2 regions of the Dictyobacter sp. Z7_2 genome follow, and region 1 is predicted to be linked to the other one. Evidence: riboswitches for the same ligand, from Rfam matches in the RefSeq annotation. Region 1 holds a riboswitch; the other holds the start of a gene.
The links. Region 1 has a riboswitch for FMN ahead of ribA (GTP cyclohydrolase II). Riboswitches for the same ligand answer to the same signal wherever they lie in the genome.
Positions count from the first base shown of each region.

Region 2: linked by a shared signal. The riboswitch ahead of AC27N8_RS14305 (ABC transporter permease) and the one ahead of ribA (GTP cyclohydrolase II) in region 1 are both predicted to bind FMN.

Region 1 covers NZ_BAAJPE010000002.1:4,539,258-4,546,594, reverse strand. The annotation lists gene AC27N8_RS32440 (class I SAM-dependent methyltransferase) at 98-895, shown strand; gene AC27N8_RS32435 (TetR/AcrR family transcriptional regulator) at 944-1,639, opposite strand; gene AC27N8_RS32430 (sugar phosphate isomerase/epimerase family protein) at 1,784-2,632, opposite strand; FMN riboswitch at 3,676-3,829, shown strand; gene ribA (GTP cyclohydrolase II) at 4,251-5,495, shown strand; gene ribH (6,7-dimethyl-8-ribityllumazine synthase) at 5,535-6,035, shown strand; gene AC27N8_RS32415 (riboflavin synthase) at 6,016-6,609, shown strand; gene AC27N8_RS32410 (hypothetical protein) at 7,206-7,337, shown strand, end outside.
Region 2 covers NZ_BAAJPE010000002.1:170,328-177,664, reverse strand. The annotation lists gene cofC (2-phospho-L-lactate guanylyltransferase) at 1-96, opposite strand, end outside; gene cofD (2-phospho-L-lactate transferase) at 171-1,103, opposite strand; gene AC27N8_RS14320 (nitroreductase family protein) at 1,113-1,799, opposite strand; gene cofE (coenzyme F420-0:L-glutamate ligase) at 1,824-2,582, opposite strand; gene AC27N8_RS14310 (DoxX family protein) at 2,883-3,245, shown strand; FMN riboswitch at 3,402-3,567, shown strand; gene AC27N8_RS14305 (ABC transporter permease) at 3,762-4,640, shown strand; gene AC27N8_RS14300 (ABC transporter substrate-binding protein) at 4,662-5,669, shown strand; gene AC27N8_RS14295 (serine/threonine protein kinase) at 5,742-7,337, opposite strand, start outside.

The DNA of each region.
Region 1 (7,337 bases):
AACGGACTCTAATTTGGAAATGCTGCAAGATGATTGCCTGAAGAAGTGAGAAGATATAATAAGGATACATCTATGAGACAGTGAGGAGTTTACAGCGATGCAAGATAACAGTGCGATCTGGAGTGGTCGAGCGCGTGCTTACACGACCTATCGTCCGCAGCCGCCGACGGTGATTCTGGACATCTTCCCTCAGTTGATACAGCGGAAAAGGCCGCATAGGGTGGTCGATCTGGGCAGCGGGACTGGTCTGTCGACGCATTTGTGGTCAGGATGCGCGGATGAGGTGGTCGGGATTGAGCCAAATGCGGATATGCGAAGGCAGGCGGATGAGCTACGTCTGGCGAGCCAGCGGGAGAATGTGCGCTATCAGGAAGGACGCTCGACGGCGACGGGTCTGGCCGACAGCTGTGCCGATATTGTGACGTGTTCGCAATCGCTGCATTGGATGGAACCGGATGCGACCTTCCAGGAGGTCGAGCGTATCCTGCGTCCGGGAGGGCTGTTCGCGGCCTACGATTATGATTGGCCGCCGACGCTCTCCTGGCAAGCAGAGGAGGCGTATCGGGCGCTGATGGAGCGTGTCGAGACGGTGTGTCAGAGGCGGGGGATTGAGGAAGGAGTAACACGCTGGTCCAAGGATCAGCATCTGGCGCGGATGCGGGCGAGCGGACGCTTCCGCTATCTCAAAGAGATACAGCTCCACCATCAGGAGATGGGCGATGCCGAGCGCTTTATCGGTCTGATACGCAGCAGCCACATCAGCCATCTAATCAAGCAGGGATTGCGTCCGGAGGAGGTTGAGTGGGATCGCTTTGAGTCGGATGTCAGGCAGGCATTGGGAGAGGAGCTCATCCCCTTCTGGTTTAGCTATCGGGCACGTCTCGGCATTGTATGATCTATCTCTGGCCCCGCCCAGATCATACATGCGGGCAGGCATACGACGTTACGGTCGCAAGGAGTCGGTGTGGATGCCCAGCGATATTTTGCGCGCCATCATGTCGATATAGGCCGTGACGGATTCATCGTCGATCTGCGGACGCGCTTCCGGGAAGAACCATTGATACTTTTGCATGATGTAGTAGTCATAGAGCAGCGTACGCAGCGTCAGATCATGCTCCGTGCGGAAGGTGGGATCGATCAGGTTACGCAGCACCACCTCGTCCTGCAAAATGATGAGCATCGGGTTGATGGGCTGAAAGATGCCCGCCCGCATGCCTTGCTCGTAGCAGCGCTGGATCTGTTGTTGCCGCTCCTGCTGAGCTTGCTTGACGCGTTCCCAGAGGGCGGGATATATCTGCTTCAGGTCGAGCAAGAAGGGGTTGGAGAGATAGCAAGCGATGACGACTGATTGTTGATAAATCTCCTGAAAGCGCTGCGTGTATGAGATGGCCTCGTCGCTAATTAATGCGCTCGCTCGCTCCAGATAGCTCACCATCAGATCGACCCCACGCTCAATCACATCCTCTTTCGAAGAAAAATACTTATAGAAGGTCGCCTTACTGATATCCATAGAGCGCACAATATCATCGATACGCTCATGACTAAATCCACGCTGCGTGATGCCAGGCAACAGCTTCTCAAGATACTTATCCACCTTCTCATCCCGCACATGCGCATTGGGTAACTCATTGTTCTCCACAGCAGGCCTCCCGCCCAATTTAGAACTTCCGACCACCTTAGTATAGCAGATAGCAGCAAAGACGTAAACGAATCGAACAAAGTAAACTAATCAGGCACTTTCAGTTTACTTTGTTCGATTCTAATAATGAAGCTCGGCTCGCGACTAAAGCTGTGCGCCCAGTCTTTGCTGGAGGTAGTCGCGACAGAGGATGAGGCTCTCTTTGGGCGTTGTCAGGGAGACGTCGATCTCGACGGTGATCCAGTCCTGATAGTTGACGTCAGCGAGGGCACTCATGATGGGTGTGTAGTCGATGATGCCTGTTCCCAGCTCGCTAAAGATCGGCAGCGACTCCGTCCCGGACGAGACTGGCGTTCCCGCTTGCTTGCTGCGACGCTCTTCGATGGCTCCGTCGCGCAGGTCTTTGACGTGCATGTAGCGCATGCGATCGCCATAGCGGCGGATGATCTGCGGAACATCGATCTCGGCGCAGGTTAGATGAGCGGTGTCGGGACAAAAATAGACGTAGCGTGGATCGGTCAGTTCCATGATGGTATCGATCTCGTGCTCGGTCTCGATCTCGGTGCCGAGATGCGGATGCACGCAGGCCAGAACGCCAAGATCATAGCAGGCACGCGCCGCTTCATTGATGGTCTGAGCGGCCTCCCGCAGAGCATCATCACTGGTGCCGCCGATCGTACGGGGGCCAGCAGGTCCAAATACCAGGCGATCAACTCCCAGACGTGCTAACAGACGAGCCAGGCGTACATTCGCCGCCACGGTCTCATTGCGACGCGTCGGATCGCTGAAGCGTCCTCCGCCATAGAGGGCCGAGAGCCGCAGATGATGCGACGCCAGCAGCTCGGTCAACTGCTCAGGCTTCTCTTCATAAGCCAGAGCAACATGCGAAAACGGCTCGCAGGCATGGAAACCAATCTCTTCTACTTCTTGCAAGCCCTGCTCAAAATGATCCCCCCAGGTGATCAGATGGCACGAAATAGGATTATTAATCATAGCTTTTCCTCAACATTGAACGTAGCTCATAGCGTCTACCTGACGAGCGATAAACACGCATTTATTCTATACATAATCTCGCCAGCCTCGGCTCACATGCAACCAGCATTGGTGCAATCAAAAAATCTTCCCCAAAACTATAATAAAATCAAGGGGTAGGAAGAATTCTCTTTCAGTGTATCATACAGCCGCATCACAGAGGTATTATCGAAGTATTAAAAGACATACAGTCTCACCTCAACATCGTATAGAAATCGTCATCGTACAGAAATCGTACAGGTAGCATAACTCAAACAAACACGTATACAGTGTAACAAAGCTATTCGAATCGCCCATCACTGACAAAGGAGCTTAAAAATCAGGTTTTTGTGAACTGATGCATTATTTTTTGCCGCTAATCAAGCATACTATAAAAGTTTCCTACTTGCCCGGTGCAACGTTTCTATACGACTCAGCACTTAAATTTTATAACTTACGCTATAACACTATCTGGATAGGATTATAGTATCTAATCAACGATACTATTCCATTCATGTATCGACAAAGGCCTTAAAAGTTATCGATTACAGGCTCCCAATGGACAAGTCTTCAACGCCACCAACGACTATCAGCAGCAGCAACACTGGATCGATCCAATTGGACAAAACATCTACGGAGGCAATTGGGGAGCACAACCCGATCTGAATTGCACTCCCCTCTCAAACTCAAACGACTGATCAATATCTTCGTTTAGACTGAAATACGAAAGACCGTACCCAATATTTGTTGGACAAAGGGAGCCAGAGCGGCAATAAGAATCGGACTGAGGAAAGAAATAATCTGGATACGTACAAAGGGCGAGTGAAAAACACCGAGATAGAGATCATTCCCTTGAGTCTTGCCAGCCTCTCAGAGAGATGTAGAGAAAGATATACACGCATTCTTCACGAGTGCCTTTTAAGCGGAAATAATATCTAAATATCAGAAACGCCAGCTAAAAACGTGCGCAAGTGTTGACAAAGTACCAGAATTTCATTACTATCTGAGTAGAAGAATTTTATATCATATGTCTTCGGGGCAGGGTGAGGATACATCATCAGGTGTTTCCAATTCCCGATCGGCGGTAAAGCCCGCGACCTACTGCATAGCTACGCTTGCACTGGTGGATCTGGGGAAGTTCCAGAGCCGACGGTATAGTCCGGATGGGAGAAGACACAGTCAGCAACAAAGACTCAAGGCTTTGTTGTGCCGCTGCTATGTGATCGATGCTATTCATTTCCTGGCATTGCTGAAGCTTGTCTTCAAGGACTGCTCTGCGTTGCCTGCATATATGAGATAGTGTCTTTTGCACACTTTTTTCTCCCCTCAAGACCTCTTCAGGTGCTTTCCCCCGTCCCGAAGCTTATCGCTTTGTGCCATGCAAGTAGGCCGTATTTCCAGTAGCGTCGCACGCGAGCGTGCGATGTCCACTCGACGTACGATCAGGCCCGTTTGCGTAGTACGAGTTCCTGGGACATCGCACGCGAGCGTGCGACACTACGCTGTTTTCATGACCTTTGACAGAGTACTATCTTGTGCGCATAATTTAGCTCTAGCAAATAAAAACTGGTTAGAAAACATCATAAGGAGTACCTTTCGCATGTCCAATCAGACAAACAACACATTTCACTATCTTTCAGTGGCGGAGGCGGTACGCGATATTCAGGCGGGCAAGATGGTTTTAATTACCGATGACGAGCAGCGTGAGAATGAGGCGGATCTCTGTCTGGCCGCTCAATTCGCCCAGCCCGAGTCGATCAACTTCTTGCTGCAATCAGCCCATGGACTTATCTGTGTGGCGATGGCGGGCGATCTGATCGATAAACTACAATTATCCCTCCTCCACGATCGTGGTGCCTCGCTTCAAGGTACAGCTTTTACGATGTCGGTGGATGCACTGCATGGGACCACAACGGGGATTTCAGCACACGATCGTGCACGTACGATCCGAGCGCTCGTCGATCCCACCACCCGACCAGATGATCTGGGACGTCCAGGACATGTCTTTCCGCTGCGCGCTCGTCCCGGAGGCTCACTTGAGCGTCGAGGACATACTGAAGCGTCCGTCGATCTCATGAACTTCGCTGGCCTGACACAGGCTGCCGTGATCTGCGAGGTGCTCGATCATACGGGAGAAGCGGCACGTGGACAAGCGCTCCATGAGCTCTCCAAGCAGTGGCAGATCGGAATTATCACCGTCGCAGCCATCGCCCGCTATCGTCAGGAGCATCATGTCACCCGCGTCGCACAGACACAGCTCCCGCTGCCAGAAGCCAAATTCAAAGCGTTCGCCTATCAGGAGCTCGACGCGCAAGAGCAATACATGGCGCTGACCCTGGGCAATATCGATGATCCGCAGGCAGAGGCTCCGCTGGTACGTCTTCATTCGGCCTGCGCCACCGGGGACATCTTTGGCTCGCAGCGCTGTGACTGTCAGGCGCAGCTACACGCCTCCCTGCATGCCATCGCAGCCGAAGGACGCGGCATCCTCATCTACATGCCGCAGGAGGGACGTGGCATCGGACTCACCGCCAAATTGCAGGCCTACGCCTTGCAGGATCAGGGCTTCGACACCATCGAGGCCAATGAAAAACTGGGATATCCCAGCGATGCCCGCAGCTATAACATCGCCATCGAAATACTCAAGGATCTCAACATCGCCCGCGCTCGCCTGCTGACCAACAATCCGCAGAAAATCCAGGCCCTTGCCGAAGCAGGGATCAACGTCGAACGCGTCCCATTAGAGATACTTCCTACCGCCGATAATATGCACTATTTACAAACAAAATTCGAGCGCATGGGACATATGTTAACGCCACATCATATTACTCCTGCAGCATTATAATTTTTTTATGGATCATACTTGAAAAGGAGTCCGATCATTATGCAATACCAGGTACAAGAGATGACGCTCGATGGCACGGGACTGCGCATCGGGATCATCGTGGCTCGCTATAACTGGCACATCACAGGAGCGCTCCTGAACCTGACACATCAGGAGCTACTGCGCCTGGGCACCGCCGAGGACCAAATTCATACCGTCTACGCGCCCGGCACCTACGAATTGGCCACCATCTCACAGGCAATGGCATCAACGAACCAGTACGATGCCATTATCTGCATTGGCTGCGTCATGAAAGGCGCTACCCGCCACGACGTAATCGTCGGAGACGCAGCCGCGCAAGGCATCCAGCGCGTCGCTCTGGATACCGGTGTACCAATCATCTTTGGCGTGCAGTGCGCTGAGAATCAGCAGCAGGCAGAAGAACGTATCGCACGCGGCACCGAATTTGCACACGCCGCCGTCGAGACCGTCCGCACCATTCGTATGCTCAAAAACAAGGCGCAAGTGAAAGGAGAGGCTCATGTTTACGGGAATCGTTGAAGAGATAGGATCTCTGCGTGCCTGCGAGCCGACCGGCATCGTCATCGAGGCGCGGCAGATCCTGGATGATCTCTCAATCAAAGATAGCGTCGCCGTCGATGGCATCTGCCTGACAGTAACCGAGTTGGGGACAGACTGGTTTCGTGTGGATACAATGCCCGAAACGCTCCGCCGGACACGTCTGGGTAGCTTACAGCCGGGAGATCCAATCAACCTGGAGCGCTCGCTGCTCGCCAATGGACGCATGGGAGGCCATATGGTCCAGGGACACGTTGAAGCCTGCGTCTCGATTCTCACAACCTCCGTTGATGGCATCGGACTCGACGTCACACTGGCATTGCCTCCGCAACTAAAATCCTACATCGTCCCCAAAGGCTTCATCGCGCTCAACGGCGTCAGCCTGACCGTCGTCGATGTCTGGGATGATCGCTTCTCGATCTCGCTCATCCCCTACACACGCGAGCATACCAACTTCGGGCAGGCCCGGATAGGCTCACAGGTCAATGTCGAGACGGATATCATCGGGCGCTATGTGGCACAGTTTCTACAGGCCAGCGCCACCATAAATAGGTAAAATAATTATTTGTATCTTTTATACAAATACACCGCAAATGTAGCACAGGGGTTTTACGCCCCTGTGAGGTGCCCACGCCACTCATGTACCATGTTCGGCTCCCAGCGCCTCCCTGGCAATATGATCAATGGAGGGACTTTGACGCTATGGCACCTCGCAGGGGCGTAAAACCGAGGTGCCCATGCCACTCATGTGCCATGTTCGGCTCCCAGTGCCTCCCTGGCAATATGATCAATGGAGGGTCTTTGACGCTATGGCACCTCACAGGGGCGTAAAACCCCTGTGCTACATTTGCGGTATTAATAATTAAAACAGGCAGCAAAATGAGGTGCATTCGTTGCGCATCCCGTGGGAGATACACTCCACTCATAGCACAAAAGTTAGCCAACGCTTCTACGTTGGTGAGCATCTCCCGCCATCGCCTCTCAAAGACGTCTCCGGTACGACAAAAGATTAATTATTTGCTTCTGATCAGTACTATCAAGTACAGTACAGATAACATCATAAACTTATATGTTTATCTAGCCAGATCTAATACATTACCAGATCTACTCTATTACAGACTGGCATCAGAACAGATAGGAGCCATCTTATTAATGATTGCTGAAGGATCACACACAGTATTATCAAATCAGGAGAGTAAAGATTCCAAACTGACCTTTTTATTTGCTTCTCTCGAGACCTGTTTGATTATCATTGGCCTGCTTTTCCTCTTTTTTATTATGCCC
Region 2 (7,337 bases), 4.4 Mb from region 1:
CATAAGAGTGGCACGCTGCTCGGATGTTAGATGAGTCGCGAGGCGACTTTTGGCTTCGTCAAGCGATTTGACCGGGACAAGTGCGATATATTTCACTATAATTTCCTGTGTTTTGAACAAAGTGAGAGCGTTTTGACGTTGTTTTTGTCTATGCTGATGGCTATGGTGTATTAGTATGGTAATCCCGCAGCTCTCAGGACATGGCGTGCCAAAGCAGCTTTGGCTTCATCATCCCGCATAATCGTGTTCGTGATAGAAGTTGGAATTCCCAGATCTTCAATTGCTTCGGCTAAATGTGCATCTTGCTCATCGATAACCATCACATCTAAGAAATCTCGATAGTGACGAGCTACACCCACAGCTGAAACATCCATATGTAGTCCACGCATAAGCTTATCAGCAGGTCCTTTGATAGGTGCCCCCCCAACGATAGGACTGACGGCGACGATCATGCCGCTGGCTTCGTGTAAGACATCATGAATACCAGGCACAGCTAAAATACTTCCGATACTGACGACTGGATTACTCGGAGCCAATAAAATGGCATCAGCATTTTTAAGTGCGTCTAAGACCTCTGGCGCTGGTTTGGCTTCTTGTGCTCCAACAAAAACAACTCCTTGCACTTCATCAGAACAATGGCGCTTTATCATGTATTCCTCAAAATGGAACAGCCCTGCTGGCGTTTGAATGTGCGTGGCGATGGGCTGATCGCTCATAGGTAAGATGCGCAGTTTCAAACCAAAATGTTGGCGTAGCTCGTCGGTGACCTCACTGAGCGTTTTTCCTTCACGGAGTCGGGCTGTCCGATGAATATGGGTGGCCAGATCTTTGTCGCCGAGCAAAAACCAATCTTCATTCCCATAGCTTGTTAATTGTTGCATTGTATAGGTTGTATCATTGCGGATGCCCCAACCATTTTTTTCATCAACAACGCCGGCCAGGGTGTATATGACAATATCGGAATCTGGAGAAACGTTTAGTCCATAAAAGAGACGATCATCACCTGTATTGGCAATGACTGTAATCTCCTCCTGTGGGACTACCTGGACAAGTCCTTGTAAGAAACGTGCAGCGCCGACACCACCGGCTAGAACAACAATCATATATTTACCTCAATCAAAACGAACTATTAAACTGTCTAAAGGAAGGCGAGCGCGCCGTTTCGGATCTGCTGCTGCATAGCCGACAGGAATGAGTGCCTGGGGGATAAGTTGAGTATCGAGATCGAGTGCTGCACATGCAATTTCAGGACAGAAGAGTGGAGCACACATCCAACCTGTATCTAGTCCTAGATCATAAGCTGTCAACAACATATTTTGAATGGCTGCACCAATGCTTTGTATGGCCATAGTCCTTTCATCTTCCTGGCGCTGAGCATCTGGATATTGATCCAGGTCACCCAGGTAGAGACAAGGCATGATCAGGGCTGGTGCGTGGAGAATGCGCTGGCGAGATTTTTCCAGGCGGATGGCAACAATATCGGACGATTCTCCATCCAGCTCCAGGTTTTGTTGCCAGGTTTGCCCCATGGCATCTGCAAGTTGTTTTTTCGGTCCCGGTTGTGTCAGGACCACAAAGCGCCAGGGCTGACGACCATGCGGTGATGGTGCCCAACGGGCGGCTTCGAGTATCTGCATGATGAATTCGCGCGGAACCGGCGTCTCTTGGAATTGACGCACACTACGACGACTGCTCATCAAGGTACTGAGATCGGCGACACGTTGGAGCGTTGTCGCTTGACGCGTCTCTCCTACGGAGGCTGTCCGTTCTTTTTTGTCTGTGTGGTTGGGTTCTGTCATGGATTTTTTGTGAACCTATTGAGACTAGCGGAACATATCAGTGGAACTATCACGTGTCAATGTATTGACGGTGCCCTCTCCCTGTATGTAGCGATATCCACGGATTAGAGCCACAGGGACGCGATCAATTTTGCCCATGACAAGTTCGGCGGCTGAAGATAGTTCGTCTGCAACTGCAATAATACTGGCGCGTAGTTCGTAACCATAGGCATCATGCTGTCCTCGATAGTCAGCCAACGCTTCCATGCCTGCGACGCCGATGGCCATGTTTACCTGACCATTGCGCCAGGCGCGTCCCCAGGTATCGGAAACGATGATGGCAATGTCTTCTTCCTGGCTTAAGTGTTGTAAGCGTGTACGAATTGTCCGTGCGGATTGATCGGAATCGTCAGGGAGAAGCGTCAAAAATTCTCCACCTTCGACATTAGATTCATCAACCCCTGCATTGGCGCAGATAAACCCATGCTGGGTTTCACTGATAAGTACACCGTGGTCCATGCGTACAATACGTTTGCTTTCGCGCAAGACCACTTCAACATGGCGAGCATCTTTATCATTACGTTCAGCGAACGCTTTCGCGAACTCCGAAGGTTCAATTGTGTTCAAATTGACGACACGTTTCTCCGCTTTGGAGATAATTTTTTGTGTCACGACCAACACATCACCTGGCTGTAATGTAAGCTGCTGGTGTTGGAGTGCCGCGTAGATAAGATCGCCAAGATCAGTGTCCGGATCAATCTCTCCAATACCAGTGATGGGAATAATGCGTAGTTCAGTGCTCATAGTCCTCCTCGTGAGAGTATTATATCTTTTTAGACGAGATCCTGCCAGACCAGATGGGTCTTGGATGCTTGTCTGTTGCTTAAGCGAACTATCAGCCATCATACCTGGCTGCGTGTCTCTACATTTGTATACATTGCTCAATCTTGTAACGTCATTGCTATGAAGACTTCATTCAGGCCTGAAGAGGCTCAGGGTGAAAATGAAATATGTCTGTCATGATATGGCAATGAGTAAATGGCTATTCAATTTACTCATATTATCGTAGGCATGAGTGATTTGATTTGAAAGGAATGAGCTGTCATGTTTAAAACCCTTGGGCACCTATTTTTAGGTTCTTTGTGCATTTATGGAGGATTTGGAGTATTCATTAATCCTGATCACGTGACGGAAGTGGTTGAGGCTAAAGGTTTACCTTATCCAAGGCAATTGGCAATTTTGAATGCGGCAGTGATGTTGATTGCTGGCTCAACGCTGGCATCCAGCGTGTTACCGAGATTGTCTGCTGCTCTCCTGACTGGTTCCGTGACTACGACAACAATTATTGGACATCCTTTTTGGAAAGAAAAAGAAGCCAAAGCTCGTCGGACTCAATCAGTGCAATTTTTTAAGAATCTTGCTTCGCTTGGCGGCTTTTTGCTTGTGCTGTCCGAAAGGAATAACTAAAATCAGATAGATGAAGATGTAGAAATAAAAATGTTGCAGGCTCATTTGTATAGCTTCAGTAAAGAGAAGGATGGGATACAAATGGGCTTTTTTGAGCTGTAATAACTTGATTCATGTCCTTGCATAACAGTATATGGATGTGACATACTTACACAAAGAGACCTTCGGGGCAGGGTGAAATTCCCGACCGGCGGTATGGTACAGATTTGTGAAAGATGTATCAAGCCCGCGAGTCTATCAGCAGTTATTTCTTGACTGATGATGCGACAGATTCGGTGTGATTCCGAAGCCGACGGTACAGTCCGGATGGGAGAAGGTTATACTATGGACCATAGCCGATGATAGTAATATCAGCGGCACTGTTGCATATGGAATCAGCTCGCTATGCAATGATGATCTGATCACATCTCCCTTACTTGTCCCCCTGGGTTAGTTAAATTGACATCACTCTTTTACCGCTCTTTCGTCTGTATGAGTGTATGCCAGTATTGGCTATGACCGAGGGATATGATTTCTATGAACGCAACTACTTCAAGGAATGATAGTGCACAACTCTCTGTGCGCAAAAATCGTTTTGAACAGGATGTGTCAACCACTAACGAAAGCTTGTTGCTATCTACTCAGCGTAGTAATAGGAAGACCTTTACGCCAGCGTTTTCTTTTCTTCCACCATTTATACTTGGACTTATTATCTTGCTACTCTGGTATGTGGCAACTGCCTCAGGTAGTATCAATGCTTTTATCTTGCCAGGGCCTAAGGATGTGTTTGCCAGCTTGATCGATGGTTTTAGTAGTGGTCTCTATTGGGTGCATATCGGTATTACGATACAGGAAAGCCTGCTGGGCTTTCTCCTGGCTGTATGCGTGGCTTTGCCTCTTGGCTATGGGATTGCTAAGTCGCGTTTGTTAGCACATACATTACAGCCGTATCTATCGGCCGGACAAGCAATCCCTGCTATTGTACTGGCACCATTCCTTTATCTCTGGGTTGGTCTGGGCGTGCTACCTGTAGTGATCATTTGTATGCTGGTAGTATTGTTTCCAATGATGATTAATACTGTTTTAGGGGTGCAGACGATTGAGCGCGAGTTGTTGGATGCAGCACGCCTTGAGGGCGCATCTGGTTGGTCGCTTTTGTCTTATATCGAATTCCCTCTTGCATTACCCTCTATTCTCGCAGCTGTACGCACCGGTCTGACGCTATCGATTACCGGTGCCCTGGTGGGAGAGTTCTTCTGTAGCCCTGATAGAGGGTTGGGTGCTCTCCTACAAATAGCATTACATGAATATAATATGCCATTTATGTTTGCGACAGTGCTTGTGCTAGGTGTACTGGCCTCACTTTATTACAGTGCAACCTGGCTGCTGGTTAAATTGGCGGAAGTGGTATATTAAAGATATGGAGAAACTGTTTCAATGGTAATATCTCGTCGTGTATCTGTGGTGTGGTCGGCTTTAGCGCTTGTGCTGATCTGTGGCATGTTCGTGACCGCCTGCGGCAATCCTGGATCGAGCACATCATCGACTTCAAATGGCAAAACATTACAAAATGTTTCGATCGGTTTGGGCTACAATCCTGATATTCAATTTGCCCCCTTTTATGTCGCGCAGAGCAAAGGTTACTATAAAGATGCTGGTCTTAATGTCACCTTCAACCATGGAATCGTCACTGATCTGATTGGAACCATGTTTGCTGGCAAGAACACATTTGTTTTTGCCAGTGGTGATGAGTTGTTGACGGCATTTGATAAGAATAAGAGTTTGCAGGCGGTTGACGTCGCTACAATCTTTCAGAAATATCCTGTCAGTATCATTGTCCCTAAGGACTCATCTATTAAGCAACTATCAGATCTCAAAGGACACACGATCGGTGTGCCGGGACTCTATGGTGCTACATATACTGGTTTGCTGGCGCTTCTGCAAGCAGGTCATCTGACATCTAACGATGTGAAGATACAATCGATTGGTTATAATCAAGTGGCGTCCTTGATGACACATAAAGAGGATGCTGTGGTTGGCTATTCCAATAATGAGCCACTGCAATTGGAGCGCAATGGTTTTCACGTACGTACCTTTGATGTCTCTGATTATCTGCCGCTCGTCTCGAATGGTATTATAACAACCAAAGACACTTATACCAAGCAGACGCAACTCGTGAAGAGCTTTATTCAGGCCACGCTGAAAGGTGTTACCTATGTGGATGCTCATCCTTCAGATGCGGTGACTATCAGTGCATCATACGTTCCTGGGATGAATACGACTGTTGCTCTGGATGTGCTCAAGGCAACCATTCCTATCTTTGAGGGAAAAGGAAAACCAGGCTATAATGATCCTGCTGTCTGGCAGTCCACGGAGCAATTTCTTGTGTCGGAAAAAATGATCTCAGCAATATCTGACTTGTCACAGATATACATCAACAATTAGCATTATTGATAAAGTAAAAAGAAGGTTCTTGTAGCGATATAATGCTACAAGAACCTTCTTTTGTCGTCTGGCTTATTGTAAGTTGTAAATAGCCAGATTCTTGAAGGAAACATCCGAGTTCTGTCCTACTGTAAGTCCAATATTGCCACCAATATCCGTGCCGGCAAAGCCACTCGTAGAGTCGCCCTGGTGTACATTATTGATATAATAGTGAAAATTTCCCTGATTGACCAGAATATCAACAGTAACGGTTTTTTCTAACGTTACATTATTTAAAGGAATCTCTCCATTTGATAGTAGTGACTGATTAGTGAAATAGGAGTTCCACCCATTTGCGTCAAATGTTACATAATAGTATGTACTTGATGAAGACATATGGTAATAAATACCAAACTGACTGCTTGCTGTGTTGAGTGTTACCTGAACTTGAATGTAGTAGCTACTTGGGAGTGATGCGCCACCAGGTAGTTGGGTCAAAATGGCTCCTGCATTACTACCTGCAGGATTAGTAAGTCTCAGCTGTGCCGGGCCACATTTTGCGTCTATGCTAACATTTTCCCATTTTCCACCTTTAGGATCACATGTACCGGGATAATTGGTACTATAAATTATACTTCCAGCTCCTGGTGCCAGAGTAGTGGGGAGTGCATAAGGTGGATTGAGCGTGTTTGTTGGTGTGGTATGCGATGTGGGTGTGTTTTGTTTGCTGACTGCGGTACTGGTCGCAGCGGCCGCTACGGCAGTTGCGCTGGATTGCGTGGTTGTTTTGCTGTTCTGGTTAATGAAGAAAGTGGTCAGACTACCACCAATAATAATGATTGCCAGGATCGCGATGGCCAGCGCAAGCATGCGGGGGCTTCTGGCACTGTTGGCACGGAAACGTGGAGGAGTAGTTTCTTGCGCCTGATAGCCTTGTCTTTGTTGCTGTGCGGGCCTGGCGCTATTCCATTGTGTTGTTCGTTCGGACTCTCGTAGCCGTTCGGAATGATCAAAAGAGGATTGCTCTGTGATGGGTGGGGTAGTAATTGGTTGTTGTTGTTGTCCATTCTCTATTAATGGAGATTCCTTTAGCAGTTGTTGCTCTCTAGGAGCTTGTGTTAAAGGGGCCTTCTGTGATGTTGGTGCTGGCTGATCGGCGATGGTAGCATCAAGTTCTGTGATGACGGTGGGTAGTGTCTGGAGACGATTTTGCGTGTGCTCAGAGAGATGTGGAGCCGCATTATTTTCTTTATTCTGGCTCTCCTCATCCATGAGAACAGTGACCACGCCAGGTGTCTGAGAAGCGTCATCAGATGGATGCGTTATTTTCGTGGGCATGTTGTCATCTTCGGTATGACGCTCAGCCGGGGTCTCGGTGATTTTTTCTTGTGTGAGTGGATAGACTGGCGTGAATTGCTCACCTGCTGATGATGGCAAGGAGCGAGGGAAGTGGTCCCCGAGTGCTTCGGAGACGGCTTGACGTAACGCCTGTGCAAACATGCCGGCACTATCGTAGCGCTGGCTGGGTGATTTAGCCATAGCCTTCATGACGACGGCTTCGACATTTTTTGGCACCTGGGGATTGAAGCGCGTAATTAATGGTGGTTCTTCTAAGGTATGTTTGATGGCGACAGCAACAGGAGAGGTGCCTGTAAAAGGAACACGACCGGCCAGCATTTGATAGAGGAC